DNA from 3 places in the Ruoffia sp. FAM 26254 genome. Region 1 is predicted to be linked to each of the others. Evidence: riboswitches for the same ligand, from Rfam matches in the RefSeq annotation. Region 1 holds a riboswitch; each other region holds the start of a gene.
The links. A riboswitch is a leader RNA that binds a small molecule or an ion and turns the genes downstream of it on or off. The one in region 1 is predicted to bind thiamine pyrophosphate.
Positions count from the first base shown of each region.

Region 2: another riboswitch for thiamine pyrophosphate. It lies ahead of ACEN3Z_RS09920 (thiamine-binding protein); the one in region 1 lies ahead of thiW (energy coupling factor transporter S component ThiW).
Region 3: another riboswitch for thiamine pyrophosphate. It lies ahead of ACEN3Z_RS10455 (hypothetical protein); the one in region 1 lies ahead of thiW (energy coupling factor transporter S component ThiW).

Region 1 covers NZ_JBGQQY010000008.1:28,918-32,200, forward strand. The annotation lists gene ACEN3Z_RS03475 (LysM peptidoglycan-binding domain-containing protein) at 1-991, opposite strand, end outside; TPP riboswitch at 1,220-1,322, shown strand; gene thiW (energy coupling factor transporter S component ThiW) at 1,399-1,929, shown strand; gene thiM (hydroxyethylthiazole kinase) at 1,916-2,737, shown strand; gene thiE (thiamine phosphate synthase) at 2,727-3,283, shown strand, end outside.
Region 2 covers NZ_JBGQQY010000050.1:11,258-14,540, forward strand. The annotation lists gene ACEN3Z_RS09910 (MerR family transcriptional regulator) at 1-153, shown strand, start outside; gene glnA (type I glutamate--ammonia ligase) at 181-1,524, shown strand; TPP riboswitch at 1,634-1,730, shown strand; gene ACEN3Z_RS09920 (thiamine-binding protein) at 1,839-2,135, shown strand; gene ACEN3Z_RS09925 (ABC transporter permease) at 2,104-2,892, shown strand; gene ACEN3Z_RS09930 (ABC transporter substrate-binding protein) at 2,894-3,283, shown strand, end outside.
Region 3 covers NZ_JBGQQY010000058.1:7,864-11,146, forward strand. The annotation lists gene ACEN3Z_RS10450 (acyl-CoA reductase) at 1-530, opposite strand, end outside; gene ACEN3Z_RS10455 (hypothetical protein) at 517-1,566, opposite strand; TPP riboswitch at 1,650-1,760, opposite strand; gene ACEN3Z_RS10460 (hypothetical protein) at 2,794-2,952, opposite strand; gene ACEN3Z_RS10465 (SAM-dependent chlorinase/fluorinase) at 3,105-3,283, opposite strand, start outside.

The sequences.
Region 1 (3,283 bases):
GTTCTTCATAAACAGGCTCCTCGTAAACAGGCTCTTCATAGACTGGTTCTTCAGGTTCTTCGTATACTGGTTCGTCAACTACTGGTGTTTCTTCTTCTACTGGTTCCCAAGCTTGACTGTTTTCGTCAACAGTTAAATCAGTTTCGTAAGTTGGCTCTTCATAAACAGGTGCCTCAACTGGGACTTCCTCTACAGGAGCCGCTTCGATAGGCGTTTCCTCAATTGGAGCTTCTTCTACTGGTACTTCTTCTACTGGTACTTCTCCGTAAACAGGTTCTTCGTAAACAGGTTCTTCGTAAACAGGTGCCGTTTCAGCTGGAACTTCTGTCGCTGGTGCTTCTGTATAAGCGGCCGCTTCGACAACTGGAGCTTCTTCAACAACTTCTGTTTCAACAGGTGCTTCTTCAACCAGCGCTTCTACCGCTGGCTCTTCTTCTACCCATGCTGGAACTTCTTCAATAATTGTATTTGATGGTGCAGCACCACCTGCTGATGATTCCGTTTCTGTTTCTGAAACTGTTTCTTCAGGAACAATAACTTCTTCAACAACTTCTGTTTCTGTTTCAGCTTCAGGCATTGCTTCTGGAGCAACTTCTTCTACTTCTGGAATATCTGATAAGTTGACTGGAATACTTACTTCTAAAGTATCTCCATTTGGTGCATCAACTGTTAAGTTGCTTGCGCGGTCATTCGCATCATATTGAGCTGTTAAAACTGTCTCAGGGAAGATTAAGTCAACATCTTCAATATTATTAATTTCTGCTAAATAACGTGATTCAATATTCATCGCTTCAGAAATGACACTCAATGTATCTCCGTATTTTACTGTATAAGATAATTCATTTTCTTCAGTCACAACGATTTCTTCAAGCACTTCTTCTAACTGGCGAGCTTGCCATGTAATATCTGAATCAATCGCCATTGCGATTGGGCCATGTGACATCAATGCTAAGATTGATGATCCAAGCCATAATTTCTTTTTAAAGTTCATATATAAGTTCACCTTTTTTTAATTTATTTTTTTGACATGAACTACTTTAGCATAGTCAATTCTGGAAGCCAATGACATTTCAGCCATTTAAATGAACTGTATTTTGTCTGTAACATAACATTTGCGTGTACATTTGATTGTAACAATTGACCCTATTCTAATAGCTTTTTGTTTGCATACGTTTGCAACCAACCTTACACTGTTGTACAATACTCCATAGATTACAACATTAAAAATACGGGGAGCTTTTGAAAGTAGAGCTGAGAGGAATGTAATATTCGACCCGCTGAACCTGGCTGCTTGCAGTGTAGGGATCATAATTTGCCTTAAAAGCGATTGGCGGAGATGACCTATACTGGATATCTCTGCCTTTTTGTCTATTTAAATAAATTTAGAGGAGTGAGAATTTGAAAACATTAAAAACACAAAAACTTGTCTTAGCTGGTATCCTATCTGGACTAGCCGTCATTGGAAGCTTAATTTCTTTCCCAATTCTAGGCTCGCGAGCGTCACCGATTCAACATATTATTAATATGATTTGCGCAGTGCTTTTAGGACCTAGTTATGGCGTTGCTGTCGCTTTTATTGCTAGTCTATTACGAAATTTATTCGGTTTAGGTACGATTATGGCCTTTCCCGGAAGCATGATTGGTGCCTTTTTATGTGGCATCATCTTTAGCAAAACAAAGAATCTTTTTCTCACTAGCCTGGGTGAAATAGTTGGAACCGGAATTCTAGGTGGGCTTGTCGCATGGCCACTCGCGATTTTATTTTTAGGAGAAAGTGTTGGAACGCTAGCCTTTTACGCTTACGTAATTCCTTTTCTTATTTCCACGATTACTGGAACAATCATTGCCGTTGGAATTATTAACATACTTAAACGAAATAATCGCCTCACCTGGCTAGAAAGAAGTGACCGATCAAATGATAGAGATTAATCATTTATGGGGAAAAGTTCGAGAAGCCCATCCACTTGTGCATACGATTAGTAATCTAGTTAGTGCCAATGACTGTGCTAACTTACTCCTTGCTGTGGGGGCAAGCCCAATCATGGCGAGCGCCATCCAAGAGATGGAAGATATTACCCGAATTAGTCAAGCAACAGTTTTAAACTTAGGCACACCCAATGATTCAAAATACGCTACTTGTACCAAAGCCGGCGTATATGCAAATAAATATGCCCATCCTGTGATTGTCGATCCCGTCGGCATTGGGGCGAGCCTTTATCGAAAAGAAAAAGTCACACAACTTTTAAAAGAAGTTCAACCAACCATTATTAGAGCCAATGTTGGAGAAGTCCAAAGTTTGTTAGGGTCTAAAAGCCAAGCACGAGGCGTTGATAGTTTCGCTCAATCCCATTCTGATGATGGACAATCAGATGCCGTCGTCTTAGCCCAACAGTTGGATTGTGTTGTCTTGATGACTGGAAAAGATGACTTTGTTACCAACGGTACTCACTCTTACTTAATCGAAGGAGGTAGCTCAATTCTCACCAAAGTTACCGGAACAGGTGATATGCTTTCTGTCCTATGTGGCGCTCTATCCGATGTGACTGACCCGCTAACAGCTGCGCTTAGCGCTTCCTATAGTTGGAAAGTCATAGGTAAACTGGTTAAAGAAAGTTCCGCAGGTTTGGGTCAAGCACACAGACAACTCTTCGATTATGCTAGTCAAATTGAACAAATTACCAAAATTCAACATACCGTGACGATTCACGAATCAGGAGGCCGTAAACATGTCAATTAAACCTGAACAACTCACCTTATATGCCATTACAGACCGCACTTGGTTAAATGGGGCTACCTTAGAAGACCATGTCAAAGAAGCTCTCGAGGGGGGCGCAACGATTTTACAGCTTCGAGAAAAGACTCTTTCTGAAGCAGAGTTTCTTGAACAAGCTAAACGATTAAAACCTTTATGTCAGTCTTACAATGTCCCATTAATTATCAATGATCGCGTGGATATTGCCCTTGAAGCTGATGCTGATGGCGTTCACGTAGGTCAAAACGATATGCAAGCCAGTCAAGTCCGCGAAAAATTAGGCCCAAATAAGTTACTCGGTGTATCTTGCCGAACGGTTGAACATGCTTTAGCCGCTCAAGAGCATGGTGCTGATTACATCGGCGTTGGAGCTATGTTTCCCACTCAAACAAAGACTGATACTGAGCCCGTTTCAATTGAAACACTTAAAGCCATTTGTCAATCAGTAAACATTCCCGTTGTTGCTATTGGTGGCGTTACATTATCGAATGTTTCTCAGTTACAAGATACTGATATTGCAGGTATTGTCGC
Region 2 (3,283 bases), on a different contig from region 1:
ATTGACCTAATGGATGAAGGCATGACAATTAAAGGTATTAAAAATAGATATCGCTTTAGTGACAGAGTATCTAAAAACTCAGTACCTCTAACTGACCAAGATGTGCGACGTATCTTAAGGGATGAACTAGATTTTCAATCTAGATTCGAATAACCTATTAAAAGAGAGGATTTTGAAGCAATGACAAAATGGACGAAAGATCGTATTATTGCTGATGCGCATGAGAATAACGTACACTTTATACGATTAATGTTTACGGATATTAGAGGAACAATTAAGAATGTTGAAATTCCTTTAACACAGTTAGAAAAGGCATTAGAAAATAATATGACATTTGATGGTTCATCAATTGAAGGATTTGTACGTATTGAAGAAAGTGATATGTATTTAATTCCTGATTACGACTCTTGGATGATTTTTAACTGGGATGTTCCCTCAGATGGTGGACGCATTGCTTGTTTAATCTGTGATGTAGATACAACAAAACGAGAGTCTTTCTTAGGTGACCCTCGTGGGAATTTAAGACGAGTGTTAGATAAGATGGAAGATTTAGGTTTTTCTTCGTTCAACTTAGGCCCAGAACCTGAATTTTTCTTATTAAAACTGGATGAAGATGGTCGACCAACGATGGACTTAAATGATGATGGTGGCTACTTTGACTTTGCGCCAACGGATTTAGGAGAAAACTGTCGACGTGATATTGTGCTTGAATTAGAGCGTTTAGATTTTGAAATCGAAGCGAGTCATCACGAAGTTGCACCAGGGCAACATGAGATTGATTGGAAATATAATGATGCGATTCGCGCATGTGATAAAATTCAATTGTTTAAATTGATTGTTAAAACAGTGGCTCGTCGTCATAATTTATATGCGACGTTCATGCCTAAGCCTATTTATGGTGAGAGTGGTTCTGGAATGCACTTTAATGTATCTTTATTCGATAAAGATGGGAAGAATGCTTTCTATGATGAATCAACTCCAGATCAATTATCTAAGAATGCTCATTACTTTATCGGTGGTTTAATTAAGCATGCGAGTGCTTATACAGCTATTTGTAATCCATTAGTAAATTCTTACAAACGATTAGTTGAAGGATACGAAGCACCAGTATATATTGCTTGGAGTGAGAGAAATCGTTCTCCGCTTATTCGTATTCCATCATCTCGTGGTAATTCAACTCGTGTTGAGTTAAGAAGTGTGGATCCTTCTGCCAACCCATACTTAGCCTTAGCAGTTATCTTGCAAGCTGGTTTAGATGGAATTGAGAACAAGATTGAACCACCTATGCCAATTGACCGTAATATTTATACGATGACTCCAGAAGAGCGTATGGCTGAAGGTGTCATTGACCTGCCATCATCACTTAGCGAAGCCATTGCTGAATTTGAAGCCAGCCCAATCATGAGAGATGCTCTAGGTCCACATATTTCAGGTAACTTTATTGTTGAGAAAACAATGGAATTTGAGTCATATAAAAAACAAGTGACACAATGGGAATTAGATAAATATTTAATGATGTATTAAGCTGTTACAACCAGCTCGAAGATTGCCATTTTATTGGGTTCTTCGAGCTTTTTTGATACAAAAATTTGAATCCTGTTGCACATTGCTTATGAATATGCTAAGCTTTCTACTATAACACAAGGGGTGCTTCGGCTGAGATGGGATTACCTGAACTCTATGAACCTGAATGAGTTAAGACTCGCGTAGGGATGTGAATAAGTAAAGTTTATGTATATTGGTGCAGTATGCTTTTTGTACGAATATACCTTTATCAATATCACTCAACCTACCTTGACTCAGACACTTTGTGTTGTGAATATGAGGGAGGTTTTTTTTTGGTTAATTGTAGTATTGCTTTACAAATTTTACCGCTAGGTGCAACACAAGAAGCGACACTTGAAGTGGTTGATTCTGTCATTGCTTTTATAGCATCAAAGACGGATAACTATGAAGTGGCGGCGTTTGAGACAACGATTCAAGGTGATTATGATACTTTGATGCCTATCTTAAAAGAGGCGATCGAAATCGCTTCTCAAACACACCACAAAATTTTTACTAACGTCAAAATTAGTTATGATGCGAAAGGGTCAGTGTTAACGATTGAAGATAAAACTACAAAACATCGCCACTAAATATGCTTCATGGATCCTAGGTCTGGGGCTATTACTGCTTTGGGAAGTGGCTGCTAGAGTTGGTTGGTTACCTGAGTTTATTATTCCCGCACCAAGTGATGTCCTAATCGCTTTGTGGCAAGACCGAGAGAATTTATGGATGAACAGCCGGGTGACACTGATTCAAGCGTTTATTGGTCTCGCTATAGGAATTTTCCTCGCTTTCTTTTTAGCGATTATTATGGATGTGATTCCTTGGTTGAACCGAGCCTTATATCCAATGTTGGTGGTTACACAAACCATTCCAACTGTAGCAATTGCACCGATATTAGTGCTTTGGCTAGGTTATGACATGACACCAAAGATTGTTTTAGTCATTTTAACGACATTATTTCCCATTATTATTAGTATACTGAACGGCTTTGCTAACGCGGATAAGGATGCGATTCAATTACTCCAATTAATGGGAGCAAATCGTTGGCAGATATTACGTCATGTGAAGTTACCGTTGAGTATGTCATTTTTCTTAAGTGGCTTGAAGGTCAGTGTGTCTTACGCTTTTGTGAGTTCGGTTGTCGCTGAGTGGCTTGGTGGCTTTGAAGGTTTAGGGGTTTATATGATTCAAACCAAACGTGCCTTTAGCTATGACAAGATGTTTGCGGTCATTGTTTTAATTTCGTTATTAAGTCTGTTCTTTATGGGTGTTGTATCTTATATTGAAAAATATTTAACACCTTGGCGTTTTAATCAAAAAAAGAAAATCAGAGGAGAAGAATAATATGATGAATTATTTCAAGAAAATGCTTGTTGCTTTAATCGTCAGTATGTCAGTATTAATTCCTATGAGTGCATCGGCTCAAGCCAGTCAGATAGAGTTTATTTTAGATTGGGTACCGAATACAAATCATACTGGATTATATGTTGCTTTAGAAAAAGGGTATTTTGAAGAAGCGGGCGTGGAAGTAACGATTCGCCGTCCACCAGAAGGCAGTACGACTGAATTAGTAGGTTTGGGTCAAGCTCAATTTGGCATTAGTTTCCAAGATTCTTTAGCTACACGTCTAGCAGGAGGTTTACCTGTAACAGCTGTCGCAACAATTATCGAACATAATACAAGTGGTATTATTGCTAGAGAAGACAGCCAAATTACAAAACCGGTGGAGATGGAA
Region 3 (3,283 bases), on a different contig from region 1:
ACTTTTCCAATCACTTTTCCTTTAACTAATAGACTTCCTACTAAACTCCAAAGAGGTAGAACTGGTACATTCCCTGCCCAAATATGTACCGTTAATTTTGGTCCAACAGCCTTGGTAAATCCCCCATGAGAACTTGCTATAAATTGATCAAGGATTAGAGGATTTTCAAAATTCACAGATAACCAACGCATCAATTCATGTTCTCTAAAAGTCTTCAGTGAATGAGTCAGACTTAATCGAATCGTTTCGTGATTAAAGCCAGTAATTAGTGGCAGAAGTTTTTCTAGTTTACGACGTAAAGGATGTTTTCGATCTAATAACACTGCGACCGCCTTAGTAATTGCTGTGATAATTTCATTTGTAGTCAAGTGATTTCCTACCGATTTCATTCGCTGTGATAAAATTTTCAATTGATCTTCATCAGGATGTGGCACTGAAATTGATACATCCTGAAAATCAATCTGTCGATTCTTAATCTTTAAATCTTTTGCCATCGGTGGTAAATAACCACTTTTTTCAATTTGAACCATTTTGATACTCCTCTATCCATTGTTGCGCAGATAATGAACAACCTCGTGATTCAATCAATGGTTGCCTTCCTACTAATTCAAAGCCACCCTCTCTTTCAATAGCTAAGTCCCCTGTTTGAATAGCTGGTACAGAGTTGATATTGGCTAAATCAACATGTACTAATAAGCCAATTTCTCCTTTAGGAACTTCTTGCTCAGTGATTGGATCAATAATTTTAAAACGAATCCAATGTGGTCCTCGCTTTATATTCTTTCCACCCAATTCAATCTTCGAATAGTATTGCGAAGATAATTCTGTCATCCCATACATATTTACTATTTTTGTCTTGACTTTAAACCTATCTTTTAATAATTTATAGAAATCATTTTCTGAATAAGACCTTGAGAAATTCTTAAATCCACCTGTATCAAAAATTAAGCTATCCTCATGCAAATGAATCGATTTATTTTTGTCTTCTAAACTATCAAGTAAATGAACATAATTGTAACTCGCACCCAAAATCATTACGGGCGTATGCTCATGTTTTTGAGTCCATTCAATCAATTTTTCTAACTCTAACCCATCTTTTGACACAAAATGTGCGGAATCTTTCGTTCCATCAGCTTTTAATAGCGATAAATAATGGCTTAAAGAAGAATGAGGCATATTTTTTTCATCTGGAAATAAAATTGCCATGGGATATTTCTTTGCACTTACAAAATTTTTAAAACTTTCTTTCGCTGATAGATCATAGACGTCTAGATCACGGTGATAATGCTTTCCTTTATTGCCATTCGTAGTTCCACTCGTCATAAAAACATATGAGCATTCCTCTTCAGGAGTTACACTTAAAAAGCTGGACTTAAATGCCTCTGTCGATACACTTGGAATGTCCTTCCAATGTCTAACTTGCTTAAGACCGATCCCTTTTTTTCGACAATATTGTTGATATGCCAGATTATTTTGGTAAAGATACCTGAACAATTGTATGGCTACTTCATCGAAACTTTTATACTCTTCTGGATTACAAATAAATTCTTGGATTATTGTTTTCATATTTTCTCTTTCTCCTTAATATTGACACAAAAAAAGCACCCTAGACTGATTCTAGGGTGCACATACGTATTATTTACTGTTCTTCATAATCGTTATATGTTCCCTACGCTAGTGTCAACTAGATCAGGTTCTAAGGGTCATTATCTTCACGGATAATATCTCAACCAGCAATACTGGTCCCCCTACATGGAATCGCTATTTAATTGTATTAATCATTTGTTCTCGCTTAAGAATAAGCCAAAGTTTTCTGCTTGTCAATAAATATTGAGTACCTTGATATGTAAACTTACTTCTACTTGTAATCGTCTATTGGTTGATAACAAATAACACGTCCTTTACAAAACCTGAATGTACGTACCTTTAAAAGTAAAAAAATAACAACGGGCATTTCATTAAAGGATTGTATGAAATGTAAAAATCATTTCGTTACTTAGATGAAGTGCCAATGAGAATTGAAAAACTATAATAAATACTAAATTATTAAAGCCAACGTTTATGGTCGCTAACTCATGCTTTCTAAACGGGATATGAAAAATAAAATGATGTTTTATTTTCTAGCTTTTCTCACTTTTAATTGCTGACCCTTTATCATGCGGTTTTGCATCTGTTCAATGATATATTGCCTCATAACAACCAAATCAATGGACCATCGATCAACTGAAACAACAGCAATTTGTGTTCTTAGATCTCCATAGAGTATCTCTTTATGCAGACTAACGCCCTCATTATTTACATAATCTTCTAGTGAGTTTAACAACGACTCTCTTTGTAAAACAAGAATATCATCACTATCTTCCTTTAGTACATGAACAAAGTATAGCTTACTATTTGTTTACCCTTCTGATATCCTCCGTTTAAATGAATCAATTGATTGTTGTGATCCTTCAACTGGAAGTAAAATGTAATGGTACTCAATTATCATAAGTTTCACTCCTTATAGAATCATAAGCGCATCCAATCTTATTGCTTTAATTTGATATCATAAATGGGATTATGTGCGTTCCTAACTTTACAGCTGTAAAAAAGGACGGTCACAAATAGTAACCATCCGCTGCTAAATTAAATGAATTAAAAACTATCCTTTATTGGTCAAAAACGGGGCTAACCCAACTAATGTTTTACAATTATAGTGCATAGTTATCCGCAATAATTCGGTCAGCATCAGGTATAATAAAACCAATCATCTTGCTAAAGTTGCCTTAGCAACCCCATTAGATCTTAAAATATTCATAAAATTGGTCTATCATTTTCTTTGTCAGAGTTAAAGTCTACTTGTTCCACTTGTAGTATATTGTTGTCATGTGGCTTTTTTACAAATTCTATAAAGGTACTTGCCCACCGGTCCATCTGTTGAATGTCTAATTCGGATATATCAACTTGCTTCAACGTTCTGAGTGTAGCATAGGATTACATATACAGGCCAGCATACTTCTTAACAGTTAGATATAAAGGTTCTCAAATACCAATCTCAGTAAATAAGTTACTTATTTACTAACTCTGTGAGGGCGGATCAGAGGTAAGTCTTCCTTCAGCTATAACTAAAATGTGATGAACATCTGTAAGCAGCGGTATTCAACAATAATCGTTATATAGTGATGTTCTTGACCCACACAATTGATAAGTTTTATTGTCTTCACCACTGCTGCAGGATCTACTACAGAGACAAATACTGTCTTAGCTGGCCAATAAGTAGCTCTTTGTAATAGACAATATGACG